One region of the Paraburkholderia sp. RL17-347-BIC-D genome, then DNA from elsewhere that is predicted to be linked to it. Evidence: predicted binding sites of a transcription regulator. Region 1 holds the regulator's gene; each other region holds the start of a gene.
The links. Region 1 encodes HrcA, which represses chaperone genes, less so after heat shock. Its sites were predicted from a motif close to TTAGCACTCNNNNNNNNNGAGTGCTAA; they were not measured.
Positions count from the first base shown of each region.

Region 2: a site for HrcA is predicted at 2,960-2,986, ahead of rpoH (RNA polymerase sigma factor RpoH). Genes of this name have one in related genera too.
Region 3: a site for HrcA is predicted at 3,310-3,336, ahead of groES (co-chaperone GroES). Genes of this name have one in related genera too.

Region 1 is NZ_JARESS010000017.1:144,230-149,425, forward strand. It holds gene grpE (nucleotide exchange factor GrpE) at 264-848, opposite strand; gene P0D96_RS23325 (hypothetical protein) at 867-1,163, shown strand; gene P0D96_RS23330 (RNA-binding S4 domain-containing protein) at 1,373-1,780, opposite strand; gene hemH (ferrochelatase) at 1,789-2,859, opposite strand; gene hrcA (heat-inducible transcriptional repressor HrcA) at 3,034-4,053, opposite strand; gene P0D96_RS23345 (NAD kinase) at 4,384-5,196, shown strand, end outside.
Region 2 is NZ_JARESS010000004.1:199,733-204,928, reverse strand. It holds partial or broken gene P0D96_RS08265 (2-isopropylmalate synthase) at 467-1,507, shown strand; gene P0D96_RS08260 (nuclear transport factor 2 family protein) at 1,694-2,077, opposite strand; gene P0D96_RS08255 (acyloxyacyl hydrolase) at 2,121-2,684, opposite strand; gene rpoH (RNA polymerase sigma factor RpoH) at 3,048-3,983, shown strand; gene cydP (cytochrome oxidase putative small subunit CydP) at 4,322-4,582, shown strand; gene P0D96_RS08240 (cytochrome ubiquinol oxidase subunit I) at 4,572-5,196, shown strand, end outside.
Region 3 is NZ_JARESS010000046.1:32,552-37,747, reverse strand. It holds gene P0D96_RS37590 (NADH:flavin oxidoreductase/NADH oxidase family protein) at 46-1,287, shown strand; gene P0D96_RS37585 (cupin domain-containing protein) at 1,445-1,780, opposite strand; gene P0D96_RS37580 (helix-turn-helix transcriptional regulator) at 2,065-2,919, shown strand; gene groES (co-chaperone GroES) at 3,409-3,699, shown strand; gene groL (chaperonin GroEL) at 3,754-5,196, shown strand, end outside.

The DNA of each region.
Region 1 (5,196 bases):
TTCGCGATGCTCGCCAACGTTGCTGTGAAACCATTCGAGACCGAGCGCGTGAATCGCGCCCGGCTCACGGGCACGGCTTTCCTGAAGATCTCACAGTTGAAGCGGTCGAGATTCTGGCAAACACCACGCCAATTCATCGTCTGCTCCGAATGACTCGGCGCCGAGCTCGCGCATCGCGAAGACGCGAAGCACCGAGGCGCCGACGAGAACACTGGCCGCGGCGCTGCCTGCCGGCCGAAACGGCTTACCGAGCCTTCCGGCGCTTACTTCGGTGCCGCGACGGTCACGAGTGCCGGCCGCAGCACGCGATCGGCGATCACGAAGCCCTTTTGCAGCACGGCCACCACGGTGTTCGGCTCCTGCTCGGCCGGCACCATGGAAATGGCCTGATGGCGGTGCGGGTCGAACTTCTCGCCAATCGGATTCAGGGCGACGACGCGGCCCTTCTCCAACGCGCCGGTGAGCTGGCGCAGCGTGAGTTCGACGCCTTCGCGCACCTTCTGCAGATCGTCGGATGAGTGGGCGACGGCTGCCTCGAGGCTGTCGATTACCGGCAGCAGATGCTCGGCGAAGCTCTCGATTGCAAACTTGTGTGCCTTGGCGACGTCTTCCTGAGCGCGGCGGCGGACGTTTTCGGTCTCAGCCTTGGCCCGCAGGAAGCTTTCCTGCAACTCGGCGATCTTCGCTTCAGCTTCGGCCAAGGCCGCTTGCTCGGCGTTGACCGGCGAGTCGGTCGCGGCGTTGGCAGCCGCTTCCTGCTGAGGTGCCGCGGCCTCGGCGGCCTGGCGCGCGGTTTCGTCGGCGGGCGTGGGATTCTGGCTCGTCGGGTTCTCTTGCGTGTTTTCCATGTCGCTGAAAGTCGTTAAATGGGTGAAAGCGAGGTAAAAGCCAACGGTGGCAGGCAGCGCATCAAACCTGGCGCGGTTTGTGCGTTGCAAAATCGCGACAGACAACTGCGCGAGTCACCGCAAATCAAAACGGCAGATGAGGCCGGGAACAACCATTTCAAGCGGTTCTCCCGGATCTTTTCGCACCACGAACGCGCGGCGGAAATGCCCGGTTACAACGATTATTGCTGCGCAATCAGATTGAGATTGAGTGCTATCGACAAGTGGCCTATGCTCCACTTAAGCATCGGAAAAGACGCGTTAACCCTAATCTGACGTCAACCTTTCCGACATATTGCAATTTCCACCCGCTTCGCCCGTCTTTATCCTGAACCTTCCCGAGGGGAGTACCGTGAAACTGACCTTTGCAATCTCGGTGGTCGCATTGGTTCTGATTGCGGGCACCACGACCATCTGCATGTCCGGGGCTGTCAACGACCACACTACCGAATACGGCGGTGTGCACGCGACCATGGAACAACTGTTCAACCCCCACCTGAAAGTTTGTCGATAGTGCGCCTGTCGCGTTTGGTCGGCCGGCCGTGCAACGCGGCCGCCGGCTCGCGATACGTCTTGCGCCGCTCCTGTTCGACCTGCCGCTTCACCTTGCTCGCTTCGGTTTCCGCATAAAGCGTTTGCGCGACGCTCGCCGGGCCGCGCACGTCGCACACGCCCAGCACTTCCACCTGCCACACAATCCGTTCGATCTCGATCTCCACCAGGTCGCCGACCCGCACGTCTTTGGCCGGCTTGACGCTGGCGCCGCCAATCCGCACGTGGCCTTTTTCGACGGCGTCGGCCGCGAGCGAACGCGTCTTGAAGAAGCGCGCCGCCCAAAGCCATTTGTCGATGCGCAGCTTCGCGCCCGCTTCAGTTGAAATCGTGTAATTCATGAGCCTGTTCAAGCTCCTGTCGTATGCGGCACCGGCAACGCCTGCACCGGCCATCCCTGGAGGTTCTGCGCGACGATCTCGCCCAGCGCGGCAATCCATGCCTGCGAGGCGTTCAAGCAGGGAATCCGATGGAAATCCTTGCCGCCCGCGTGGAGGAATTCGTCGCGCACTTCCATGCCGATTTCCTCGATGGTTTCAAGGCAATCGGCTGTAAAGCCCGGACAGAACACGTCGGCGCGACGCACACCCGCCGCACCCAGTTCTTTCAGCGTGGGCGCCGTGTACGGCTGCAGCCATTCGGCCTTGCCAAACCGCGACTGGAACGTGATGCGGCATTCCACCTGTGTCAGTTCGAGCGCCTGCATCAACAGTGCGCCGGTTTGCTGGCATTGCTCGTGGTATGGGTCGCCGAGATCCAGCGTGCGCTTGGGCACGCCGTGGAAACTCAGTACCAGCTTGTCGCCCGCGGCAAAGTCCGGCCGGCCGTGCTGATGCCAATAGTGATGCACCTGCGCGGCAAGCGCCGCAATGTAGGCCGGATGGTCGGCGTACTGCCGCACCGTGCGGACCTCCGGCTGATTGCGCATACGCTTGAGCGCCGAAAAAGCGTCGTCGAAAGCGGTGGCGGTGGTCGACGACGAATACTGCGGATACATGGGCATCAGCAGCACGCGCTCGGCGCCCGCCAGCTTGAGCTGGTTCAGCATGGCCGGAATGCCCGGCGTGCCGTAGCGCATCGCGTAATCGACCAGCACCGTGTAGTCGTTCAATTGCAACAGATGGCGCAAGCCCTCCACCTGCTTCTCTGTGTGAACGCGCAGTGGCGAGCCTTCGGGCATCCACACCGCGGCGTACTTCTTGGCGGACGCGCGGCCCCGGACCGGCAAAATCAGTAGCCGCAGAATGATCTGCCAGAGCAGCGCCGGAATTTCGACCACGCGCGGATCGGACAGAAACTGCGCGAGATAGCGGCGGACCGCACGCGGCGTCGGCGCGTCGGGCGTGCCGAGATTGATCAGCAGCACGGCGACACGGTGTGACGTGGCGTTCTGTGAGGGCCGCTCGAGGTCGAAGCGCATAGGCAGCAGAAGTAACCGGTTTTGGCGGAAAGTCGGTTCAGGTGGGATTCATTATAGCGGCGCGGCTCATGCACCGGTCCGCCGGACACCCCTGGCCATTCGGCCAATTGGCAAGCCGCGCGCGGTCACGCATTATTTGCAGCAGGTGCCGCCGCGGCCGGGAGTCGAAGCTATTTATTGCTGGCTGAGAGTCAGGGAAAGCAGCCGCGCGGTGATGTCCACAATCGGAATCACGCGGTTGTAGGCCATGCGGGTCGGCCCGATCACGCCGAGCGTGCCGACGATCTTGCCGTTCACCTCGTACGGCGCGGTGACCACGCTCATTTCCTCGATCGGTACGAGATTCGACTCACCGCCGATGAAAATCTGCACACCCGCCGCGTGACTCGACACGTCGAGCAATTGAAGGAGACTGGTCTTTTGGTCGAACACATCGAACAACTTGCGCAAGCGCGCCATGTCCGACGAAAGGTCGGCGACTTCGAGCAGGTTGCGCTCGCCGGAAATCAGCACGGTCTCGCCCGTGTCGGATTCGTCCGTGCTGGCGGTGACGGCGGCATGCATCAGCGTAGTCATGTCGCCGCGCAACTCGTCGATTTCTTCGCGCAGGCGGCGGCGCACGTCGTCGAACGAAAGGCCCGCGAAGTGCGCGTTGATGTAGTTGGACGCCTCGACCAGTTGCGACGGCGAGAAATCGCGCTGGGTAGCCATGATGCGGTTCTGCACGTCCCCTTCCGGCGTGACGATGATCAGCAGAATGCGCTTGTCGGACAAACGCATGAACTCGATCTGCTTGAACACATGGCTGCGCCGCGGCGTGAGCACCACGCCGGCGAACTGCGACAAATTGGAGAGCACGCTGGCCGCCGCCGCAACGATTTTCTGCGGTTCGCCCGCCTGCAGCGTAGTCTTGACAGTACGCGTCACGGCCTCTTCGTCTGCGGCGGACTCCACCGTCAGCATGGTGTCCACGAACAGGCGGTAGCCGCGAGGCGTGGGAATGCGGCCCGCCGAAGTATGCGGACTGATCACGAGCCCCAGGTCCTCGAGGTCGGACATCACGTTGCGGATCGTTGCGGGACTCAGTTCGAGGCCCGAATAGCGCGACAACGTGCGCGAGCCGACCGGCTGACCTTCGGCGATGTAGCGCTCGATCAGCGTTTTGAGGAGGGTTTGTGCGCGAGGATCTAGCATGACGGAAAATTTTAGCTCAATGGCACGACAACCGCGAGCGCTAGGGGCGCCCATCCCTGACGAACGCGCCGCCTGTTGCCAGCGCAGCGCATTGCCTTCGGTCCGGCCTGCTAGCCGGCGTTCCGCCCGACGCTTTGCGGACCACCTTGCGGGCCACCTTCTGGGCGGCCCCGCTGCCGGCACCCCGCCGCACTTTAACCGGCGCACATGTCATCAAGGCTTCACCATTCTAACGATAATCGCGAGATGCGCTGACGGCCCGCGCGTGCCGGCCGGCTACCGGGTCTGTCTGCGGTTCTTTTCAGGCCCTACCTATGGTGTAATGCCGGCATGCAAGTGACCAGCCAGTTCAAGACCGTCGCGCTCGTCGGGCGCAACAATACGCCGGGCATCGCCGAGCCCTTGACCACGCTCGCCTCGTGCATCGCGAAGCGCGGCTTCGAAGTCGTGTTCGAAGCCGACACCGCCGCCGAGATCGGCGTCACCGACTATCCGGCGCTGCGTCCCGCCGAGATCGGCGCGCGCGCCGACGTTGCGGTGGTGCTGGGCGGCGACGGCACCATGCTCGGCATCGGCCGCCAGCTTGCGCCGTACCGCACGCCGCTGATCGGCATCAACCACGGGCGGCTCGGCTTCATTACCGACATTCCGATCTCCGACATGCGCGAGATCGTGCCGCAAATGCTGTCGGGCAATTTCGAGCGCGAAGAACGTGTGCTGCTCGAAGCGCGCATCATGCGCGGCGGCAATCCGATCTATCACGCGCTGGCCTTCAACGACGTGGTGGTCAACCGCAGCGGCTTCTCGGGCATGGCGGAACTGCATGTCTCGGTGGACGGCCGCTTCATGTACAACCAGCGCTCGGACGGCCTGATCGTGGCCACGCCCACCGGCTCGACCGCTTACGCGCTGTCGTCGCAAGGGCCGATTCTGCATCCGCAATTGCAAGGCATCGTGTTGGTGCCGATCGCGCCGCACGCGCTCTCGAACCGGCCGATCGTGCTGCCGGACGACTCCAAGGTGAGCATCCAGATCGTCTCGGGGCGCGAAGTGAACGTCAATTTCGACATGCAGTCGTTCACCTCGCTCGAACTGAGCGACACGATCGAAGTGCGCCGCTCGCGTCATACGGTGCCGATGCTG
Region 2 (5,196 bases), on a different contig from region 1:
GTCGCCCGCTGCGACCTGCGCGGGTTGACACGCCGCGACGCGCCGTCATACATTAGACCCATGCGTTCCCTTCCGAACACCCTCCGAATTACCTCCGGCCGCCTAGCGCGGCCCCTATCGCTACGCCTAGCGTAAGTCAGGCGTAGCGCCGCGCGTTGGCAGCTCAGGTTGCTCGAAGCGCGGTCTCTCCAGCAGTTCCGTTGTTCCGTTTCACCCCCTAAGCGTAGTTCTTCACAACCTGTAGTCGTTTGCATTCGTCCGTTTATCGCGCGGACGAAGCGCGAGGATCAAATGCACGCCGCATGGGCTTTATCCACGTCCGTTTTCGCCGTCACGATGACGCTGTTCGTTCGCGCCCGTTCGTTGTTGCCGCTAGCCCCCGGCTGGCGGCCCGTGCACCCGTGGCAGTCCGCCAACCGCTCGACGCCACATCCTTTCGCATGCGACACAACGAACGAGGCTCACCATGTTGCAAAATCCCGCTGAAAAATATCGCCCCTTCCCCACCGTGCGGCTGACCGGCCGCAAATGGCCGAGCCGCACGATCGACCAGGCGCCGGTCTGGATGAGCACCGATCTGCGCGACGGCAATCAGGCGCTGATCGAGCCGATGAACGCGGCGCAAAAGCTCGAGTTCTTCGAGATGCTGGTCGCGATCGGCTTCAAGGAAATCGAAGTCGGCTATCCGTCGGCGTCGCAAACGGATTTCGATTTCGTCCGCAAGCTGATCGAAGAAAAGCGCATTCCCGACGACGTGACCATCGAGGTATTCATGCCGTCGCGCGCGGAACTGATCGCGCGCACGTTCGAGGCGCTGGAAGGCGCGCCGCGCGCCATCGTGCACTTGTACAACGCGATCTGCCCGTCGTTTCGCCGGATCGTGTTCAACCAGTCGAAGGCCGAAATCAAAGCGCTGGCCGTGGCAGGCACGCAGATCATCAAGGAGCATGCGCAGGCGCGACCCGGCACGCACTGGACCTTCCAGTACTCACCGGAAACTTTCAACGCGGCCGAACTGCCGTTTGCACGCGAGGTGTGCGACGCGGTGGCGCAGACGTGGCGGCCCACGCGCGATCACAAAATGATCATCAACCTGCCCGCGAGCGTGGAAGCGGCGACACCGAACGTATTCGCCGACCAGATCGAATGGATGCACCGCAATCTCGGCTATCGCGACAGCATCGTGCTGTCGGTGCATCCGCATAACGATCGCGGCACCGCGGTGGCCGCCGCGGAACTGGCGCTGCTGGCGGGCGCGGACCGCGTCGAAGGTTGTCTGTTCGGCAATGGCGAGCGCACCGGCAACGTCGATCTCGTGACGCTGGCGATGAATCTGGCTGCGCAAGGCGTCGATACCGGGCTCGATTTCTCGGATATCGAGGCGGTCCGGCGCGTCGTGGAGCGCTGCAATCAGTTGCCGGTGCATCCGCGGCATCCGTATGCGGGCGATGCGGTCATTCGAGCGAAAAGCGGGGAGCGACAAGGCGTCGCGGCGCATGAGCCGGAAGTGGCCGAAGCCGGTGCGGCCGATCGTCGCGAGTGGAGCGGTGTGGATGAGGAAAGCGTCGCTGCCTGAGAATCAGGGCGAGTGACGCAAAAACCGACGCACAAGCGCGCTACCCGCGTGCCCGCGTCAGCCGGAGCAACCCGCTCACAAGGCGCGGCCAGCCCGGAAACAGTGAGCTCAAAAGGCTCACTCGATTGCGCAACGCGTTGCCTGCCAGGCAATCAGGCGCCATCGCCCGTCTTCCTGCGTATGGATCGCCGTGTAGGCGATCGGAAACAGCAGCGCTCCGTTATTGGCTTCCATTTCGATCAGCGCCCGGCCGGTCACGACGCAGGTCTCGCGCCCGACCGGCAGCACCTCTTGCGACTGAATCTCGATCTGCCGATAGCGGCGGCGGCCCGCGGTAATCCCATCGATGAACTGCCGTTTCGTTTCCCGCTTGCCGTTCGTGTGAACGTAGCTCACGTTGTCCGCGAGCAGCGTGTCGAGCGATTGCCCGTCGCCGTCGACCATCGCGCGAAAACGCTCTCGCTCGAGTTCGCGAACCGCTTCGATTATCTTTGCCGCCATCGCTCAGCCCCTCGCACCGGTGAGCCGAACGTGGCCACGGTCGTCAGAAGTTATATTGCAGATATAGCTGGTGGAAATTTATACCAGGATTCGGCTCTTTGATACCGCCGTTGGAAATATGCTGGAAGCGATAGCCTGCCTGGTACTGCTGGTGGCTGCCGAACTGCATGCCCACGCCGGCCATGTCGGCGAACTGGAACGCAGTGCCCAATGTGAAGGTCGAAGAAATCCGGGGACTCGACAGCAGCCGGATGCCCGCGCCCAGTTCGGCGTACGGGCGGATCGAGCCCGACCCCTTGATGAAGCGGATGATCGGCGTCACGCCGATTTCGCCGATGTTGTCGTGCACATTGCCTTCGTTGGTGTGCCACCAGGCCACGTGCGCTTCGCCGATCAGCGAGAAATGCCAATCACCGATCTGCCACCAGGTCAGATCCGGGTCCCAGACGAAACCGAGGTCGAATTTCTTGACGTGGCGATCGCCGAGGCCGCCGGCCACCTGCACGCCAAACTGGTCCGCCGAAGCCCATCCTGAAGTTCCCACCAGCACGGCGCCAGCCGTGATATTTAGAGCCAGACCACGCAAAGCATTCTTCTTGTTGTTCATCTAACACCCGAGCTCCGCCGAACGTTGAACAATCCTTAACCGTTTTGCGTATTGTAAAGACAATCTCAATTTAGTGGATCGTATGAAGAAACCCGTCTTTCCGCAATTAGTCACCTCAAAACCAGCAAAAGTCGGTCATTTATAACAATGAAGGCGATCTGTTAGGTAAGTTCTACGCTCCGAGCAAAGAAGCCGAGGGAGGCGTACCATGGCTATTGAATCGTGAATTTCAATAGGAATTTACGGAACTTGGATGCCCCTACAGCCTCTAAGTATTAGCACTCGGCAATTCAGAGTGCTAACATCCAACGCTGGAGTCGTTACCTGAATAAGCTTTTGTCTGATTCCAAAGGAGTTTCCTACGTGAGCCATGCAATGACCCTTCCGAGTACTTTGAGCCCGTCGTCGGCTAAGGCCGCTTCGGCAGGTGCACTGGCGCTCTCGCATTCCTCGCTGCTGCCCGGTCAACTGGGCAATATCGACGCCTACATCCAGGCCGTAAATCGGATTCCGATGCTGACGCCGGCGGAAGAACGCCAGTTCGCCACCGAATTTCGCGAGCAGGACAACCTAGAGTCCGCGCGCCGTCTCGTCCTGTCGCACCTGCGGCTGGTCGTATCGATCGCGCGCAACTATCTGGGCTATGGACTGCCGCACGCCGACCTGATCCAGGAAGGCAATATCGGCCTGATGAAGGCCGTGAAGCGCTTCGACCCGGCGCAGAACGTGCGCCTCGTGTCGTACGCCATGCACTGGATCAAGGCTGAGATCCACGAATACATTCTGCGCAACTGGCGGATGGTGAAAGTCGCCACGACCAAGGCGCAGCGCAAGCTGTTCTTCAACCTGCGCAGCCACAAGCAAGGGCTGGGCGCGTTCACGCCGGACGAGATCGAAGGTCTCGCCAAAGAGCTGAATGTGAAGCGCGAAGAAGTGTCCGAAATGGAAACGCGCCTCTCGGGCGGCGATATCGCGCTGGAAGGGCAGGTCGAGGACGGCGAAGAGTCGTACGCGCCGATCGCCTATCTGGCCGACTCCCATAGCGAGCCGACCGCCGTGCTGGCTTCGCGTCAGCGCGACAAGCTGCAAAGCGACGGTATCGCGAGCGCGCTGGACGCACTGGACGCCCGCAGCCGCCGCATCATCGAGGCACGCTGGCTGAAAGTGGAAGACGACGGTTCGGGCGGTTCGACGCTGCACGAACTGGCCGACGAATTCGGTGTGTCCGCCGAACGTATTCGCCAGATCGAGGCAAGCGCAATGAAGAAGATGCGCGGTGCACTGACCGAATACGCGTAAAGCTTGAAGATTGTCTGCATGCCGGTTCGTCCGGCGCGCGGTATTCAGCCGCCAAGCCCAGCCCTCGCAAGACGGCGGGGCTTTTTTTCGCCCACGCCGCGGTGTTTTCGCGCACGCGCACACTGACGCAAGAACATCACCGAGCAACACGCGTTTCTTGACGTATCACAAACCAGATAGCAATACTGCTTGAACGGGGCAAGTCTCGCGACCCAATGCCGCAGCGCCGAACTGTTGCGCGCGAGGTTCTACTCCTAGAATCGGGATGCACTCGCCAAACCGCCCAAGCGGCCTGGCGCCAGCCGGATTCACCGGTGTGAAGTTGCCTTCTACCGATCATGACCACAGCCCTCAATCGCAGCACCACCCGCCGCCCGAGCCTGCGCAAACGGTTCCACGGCTGGGTGCGCGGTCCGACGCTGGCGCGGGATATCGCCATCGTCCTCGCTATCAAATTCGTACTGCTGATGGCGCTCAAGTACACGTTCTTCAATCATCCACAGGCGGAGCACATGTCGCTGCCGCCTGAGCAAGTCGCGCAGGCGCTGTTGTCCGTGCCTGCCTCGCATCCGTCCCAAGGTGATCAACATGCCCGTTAGCGAAGTCGTAGAACTGTCGCGCCTCCAGTTCGCCATCACCGCGCTTTACCACTTTCTGTTCGTCCCGCTCACGCTCGGCCTGTCCTGGTTGCTCGTCATCATGGAGTCGGTCTATGTGATGACCGGCAAGCAGATCTACAAGGACATGACCCAGTTCTGGGGCAAGCTGTTCGGCATCAACTTTGCGATGGGTGTCACCACCGGCCTCACGCTGGAATTTCAGTTCGGCACAAACTGGTCGTATTACTCGCACTATGTCGGCGATATTTTCGGCGTGCCGCTCGCGGTTGAAGGGTTGATGGCGTTCTTCCTCGAATCGACCTTCGTCGGCCTGTTCTTCTTCGGCTGGAACCGGCTCTCGAAGACCCAGCATGTGTTCGTCACGTTCCTCGTGGCGCTCGGCTCGAACCTGTCGGCGCTGTGGATTCTGGTGGCCAATGGCTGGATGAACAATCCGGTCGGCGCTACCTTCAACTATCAGACCATGCGCATGGAGCTCGACAGCATCTTCTCCGTGCTGTTCAATCCGGTCGCGCAAGTCAAGTTCGTGCATACCGTGTCGGCCGGTTATGTGACGGCGTCGATGTTCGTGCTTGGCGTGTCGTCGTGGTATC
Region 3 (5,196 bases), on a different contig from region 1:
GAAGGGCTTGGTCTTCATACAATTTTTCCCCTGAAGGACATTCGGATGAACAACGCCCTTTCACAGCCGCTCCGGTTACCCAGCGGCGCGATCCTGGCAAACCGCCTGGCCAAAGCGGCCATGAGCGAAGGCATGGCCGATACCAACAATCATTCGACGCCGCGTCTCGAGGCGCTGTACCGGCGCTGGGCGCATTCCGGCGCAGGCCTTCTGCTTTCCGGCAATATCCAGGTCGATCGGTGGCACCTCGAGCGCCCGGGCAACATCGTCATCCATGACGATAGCGGACAGGAGCAACTGGCGCGGCTCGCGACGGCAGGAACATCGGAAGGTGCGCATTTCTGGGCTCAACTCAGTCATACCGGACGACAGGTGCAAGACGCGATCAATACATCGCCACTGGCGCCGTCCTCCGTGGATATCGATGTGATGCGGGGCGCCGGTTTTTCGTTTGCCACGCCGCGTGAAATGACCGAAGAGCAGATCCAGCAGGCCATCGGGCAATTCGCCTTCGCGGCGGGGAAAGTCCGCGAGGCCGGTTTCACGGGTGTCTCGCTGCATGGAGCACACGGCTATCTGATTTCGCAATTCCTGAGCCCGCTCGCCAACAAACGCACTGACCGTTGGGGCGGTTCGCTAGAAAACCGTTCGCGTTTCCTGCTCGAAGTGTTGGCGGCGGTCCGCTCCGCCGTTGGACCCGACTTTCCCGTTGCGATCAAGCTCAATTCGTCGGACTTTCAAAAGGGCGGCTTTACGAATGCCGAGTGCATCGAGTTGGTGAAGAAGCTCAACGATTCGACACTCGATCTGCTCGAACTTTCGGGCGGCTCGCTCGAGCAGCCGAAGATCGCCGGCCTCACATTGAAGGACGAAGGAGAAGACGCGCCGCGCGAAAGTACCGTCAAGCGCGAAGCATTTTTCGTGGATTTCGCGGCCTCGGTTCGTGCCGCGGCGACGATGCCCGTGATGGTGGTAGGCGGGTTCCGCACGACGGCCGCCATGGTCGAATCGCTGGAGCGCGGCGAACTGGACGTCATCGGACTCGGGCGCCCAATCATCGCCGATCCTGAAGTTCCGAAGCGCATTCTCTCGGGCGAAGTCGATCGTGCGTCCAGTCCTGAAGCCATGCTCCATCCGTTCCATCTTCTTCCATGGAACAACATGCAACTCGAACGTCTGGCGGATGGGCTCGACGCGGATCTGACGCTAGATGGCGCTGATGCCGTGGCCCAGTTCACCGAACTCGAGACCCGCAACATGAACGCACTCTTGCAGCGGCGGGCTTAAGCTATGTCCGGACCGCAGCGAATTCCGCGGCGGCCACCGGTCGAACTGGCGACTTCAAGTCGTCAGTCCCGTCGAGCGTGTGCCGTGGCCCACGCTCGTGCCGTCTGCGTTAGTGTCACCCTGATCGGGTTCCAGGACGTCTCAATCAGACGCGCTGCTATTTGTATTCGACGAGCACCTCGCGGTATGGGTTGCTTCCCTCGTTGCGCGCCTTGTGCGTCGCAGGGACCTTCGCGCCCTTGCCGATCTCGGACAGGACTTCCAGATATCCGTCCTCGCATTTGAGGGAATAAATCGCGCCCGTTGGCACGTCGAAGATGCCGAGGTCCCCGCCGTTTTCGTCGAAGATATGCAAGGGGGCACCTTCGATCGCGTACCACATGTAGGAATGCGTATGGGTATGTACCGGTGTTTCCTCGCCCGGAGCGAGGACGAAATTCCATACGATGACCTTGTCATTCTCAAACACCTTTTCACTGCCGACACCAGCCATGATCGTCTCCTTGATTTGCGAATGTCACGGGAGGCGTTCTGCATCGCAGCAGACGCCATTCACGTTCGGACTTCGAAGCGTGTTGATTGGCCGCTGGACCGTACTTCGATAGCGGCGAACCTATCCGCCAGAGTAGGCGAATTTCCCACTTGTCCTTGTCCTGGCCGTATGCAAACTTGTCACGGACGGGGCCGATTTATCATTCTGGATGATGATTTTTTGCGCGAAGCGGCTGAGCGAATAAGAGCGCTTTGAATTCATCGGGACGGCAGGAGCCAATCACCATGTCGGAACCTTTGCGAATCATTCACGGGCCGTTTGGAAGAGTGGCGTTGCTCATGCTGGACAAAAGCATGGTCTTGCACGCACACCGGGTTTCTCACGTTATCTTCAAGGAGGGCGGTCCGGACATCCAGTTCGGAATCCGCAATCGTGAGCACGTTTTGTCGGACAGGAACGTGTTGCTCGTGAATGCGTGGGAGCCGCACTTCTATGAGCATCGCCCACAATCGGAGCCGACTGTGCTGCTGGCCCTTTACCTGGAGCCGGACTGGTTGAGGGAGGTCGACCGGCGCTTCGCTTACAGCATTCATCCCCGGTTTTTTTCGAGGCCGTCCGTAGCGTTGCAAGGGAAGCTTGGCCGCCTTCATACTGACCTGCTCGACATCCTGACCGACCGTGAGGGCCAGTCGCTTCAAGCGCTCCAAGGGCTGATCGCCGACATGACCGGCGAACTCGTCGGTGTATTGCCCCAGAGGAATGAGCTGTCAGCGGCCGGATCCGTTGGTGGAATCGCTTATGACATCAGAATTCGTCGCGCGATCGAAGCGATGAAAGAGGTGCGGGGCATCGCACCCGACTTCGATGATCTTGCACAAACGGTTGGGCTATCGCGTCCACATTTCTTCCATCTATTCCGCAAGCAGACAGGCATGACGCCGGCGACATTCGGCAGCATGCTGCGGATGGATCTGTCGATTCAAAGTGTTTCGCAGCAGGAAATGGCACTTCAGGATGTTGCGCTCAATTTGGGCTTTGACTCGCCTGGGAACTTCACGCGCTTCTTTGCTCGTCAGCAAGGGGTGACACCGAGCCAATACAGACACAACGTACAATTTGTCTCTGGCGCAGCGCGATGACCGCCGCGCGTGTCGAGCTGACTGTCAATTCCATCCTCAGTTGGGTGGGGAGATAGAGTTAGGTGCTGGCAGAGGCCGAAACATGTCTTCGATCTGCCGGAACGTCACTGACGATTGCACTTGGGGCGGGGTTTTCCCCTGGATTTGGTGTGAGTCACCCGGACGCGCGGACTGATGCCGTCAGAAAAAGCCGGGCGGTCGCACTGCACTCGGGGCATTGTGGAACAGCTGGTTTTACAATAACCCGTTGTTTCAAAATGATATTTCCTTTCCTGATGGCGACCGGGGGCGGCTCGGGCGCTCAGACTTAAGTGGACAAAGTCCAAAGTTGAGTGAATCTCACCCAACAGCAGCATCCCTTCTTGAATTTGTCACCACCCGTCCATATAATTAGCACTCGCTGCACGAGAGTGCTAACAACATCGCCGGTTGGCTCAGCCAGCCGGGTTTTCTCAGCGTTCTTCAGTCTCAATCAAGAGAGGAGTATGTATGAACCTTCGTCCTTTGCATGATCGCGTGATCGTCAAACGTCTGGATCAAGAAACCAAGACCGCGTCGGGCATCGTGATCCCCGAAGCCGCAGCAGAAAAGCCGGATCAAGGCGAAATTCTGGCAGTCGGCCCGGGCAAGCGTGACGACAAGGGCGCTCAAATCGCGCTCGACGTGAAGGTTGGTGACCGCGTCCTGTTCGGCAAGTACGCAGGCCAGACCGTTAAGGTCGACGGCAACGAACTGCTCGTGATGCGCGAAGAAGACATCATGGCCGTGGTGCAAAAGTAAGCGCTGGTCGCTACTTTTCCCGGTCATATCTTAAAGAATTCAAGGAGTTAGAAGATGGCAGCTAAAGACGTCGTATTCGGTGATTCCGCCCGTGCCAAGATGGTTGAAGGCGTGAACATCCTCGCGAACGCTGTGAAGGTCACGCTGGGCCCGAAGGGTCGCAACGTTGTCCTGGAACGCAGCTTCGGCGGCCCGACGGTCACGAAGGACGGTGTGTCGGTCGCGAAAGAGATCGAACTGAAAGACAAGCTCCAGAACATGGGCGCGCAAATGGTCAAGGAAGTTGCTTCCAAGACCAGCGACAACGCAGGTGACGGCACCACGACCGCAACGGTTCTGGCTCAGTCGATCGTCCGCGAAGGCATGAAGTACGTCGCATCGGGCATGAACCCGATGGACCTGAAGCGCGGTATCGACAAGGCTGTGTTCGCAGCGATCGAAGAACTGCGCAAGATCAGCAAGCCGTGCACGACCAACAAGGAAATCGCCCAAGTCGGCGCGATTTCGGCAAACAGCGACTCGTCGATCGGCGATCGTATCGCTGAAGCCATGGACAAGGTCGGCAAGGAAGGCGTCATCACCGTTGAAGACGGCAAGTCGCTGCAAGACGAGCTGGACGTGGTCGAAGGTATGCAATTCGACCGCGGCTACCTGTCGCCGTACTTCATCAACAACCCGGACAAGCAAGTTGCCGTGTTGGACAACCCGTTCGTGCTGCTGCACGACAAGAAGGTGTCGAACATCCGTGATCTGCTGCCGGTACTGGAGCAAGTCGCCAAGGCTGGCCGTCCGCTGCTGATCATCGCAGAAGACGTCGAAGGCGAAGCACTGGCAACGCTGGTGGTGAACAACATCCGCGGCATCCTGAAGACCGTTGCTGTCAAGGCTCCGGGCTTCGGCGATCGTCGTAAGGCCATGCTGGAAGACATCGCGATCCTGACCGGCGGTCAAGTCATCGCTGAAGAAACCGGCCTGACGCTCGAAAAGGCAACGCTGGCTGAACTGGGTCAAGCGAAGCGCATCGAAGTGGGCAAGGAAAACACGACGATCATCGACGGCGCTGGCGAAGGTGCGAACATCGAAGCACGTGTGAAGCAAGTCCGCACGCAAATCGAAGAAGCAACGTCGGACTACGACCGTGAAAAGCTGCAAGAACGCGTTGCCAAGCTGGCAGGCGGCGTTGCAGTGATCAAGGTCGGCGCTGCGACCGAAGTCGAAATGAAGGAAAAGAAGGCACGTGTCGAAGACGCACTGCACGCAACGCGCGCAGCTGTGGAAGAAGGCATCGTTGCTGGCGGCGGCGTCGCGCTGATCCGCGCACGTACGGCAATCGCCGGCCTGAAGGGCTTGAACGCCGATCAGGATGCAGGTATCAAGATCGTGCTGCGCGCGATGGAAGAGCCGCTGCGCCAGATCGTCACGAACGGTGGCGAAGAAGCCAGCGTCGTGGTGGCAGCTGTTGCTGCTGGCAAGGGCAACTACGGCTACAACGCAGCA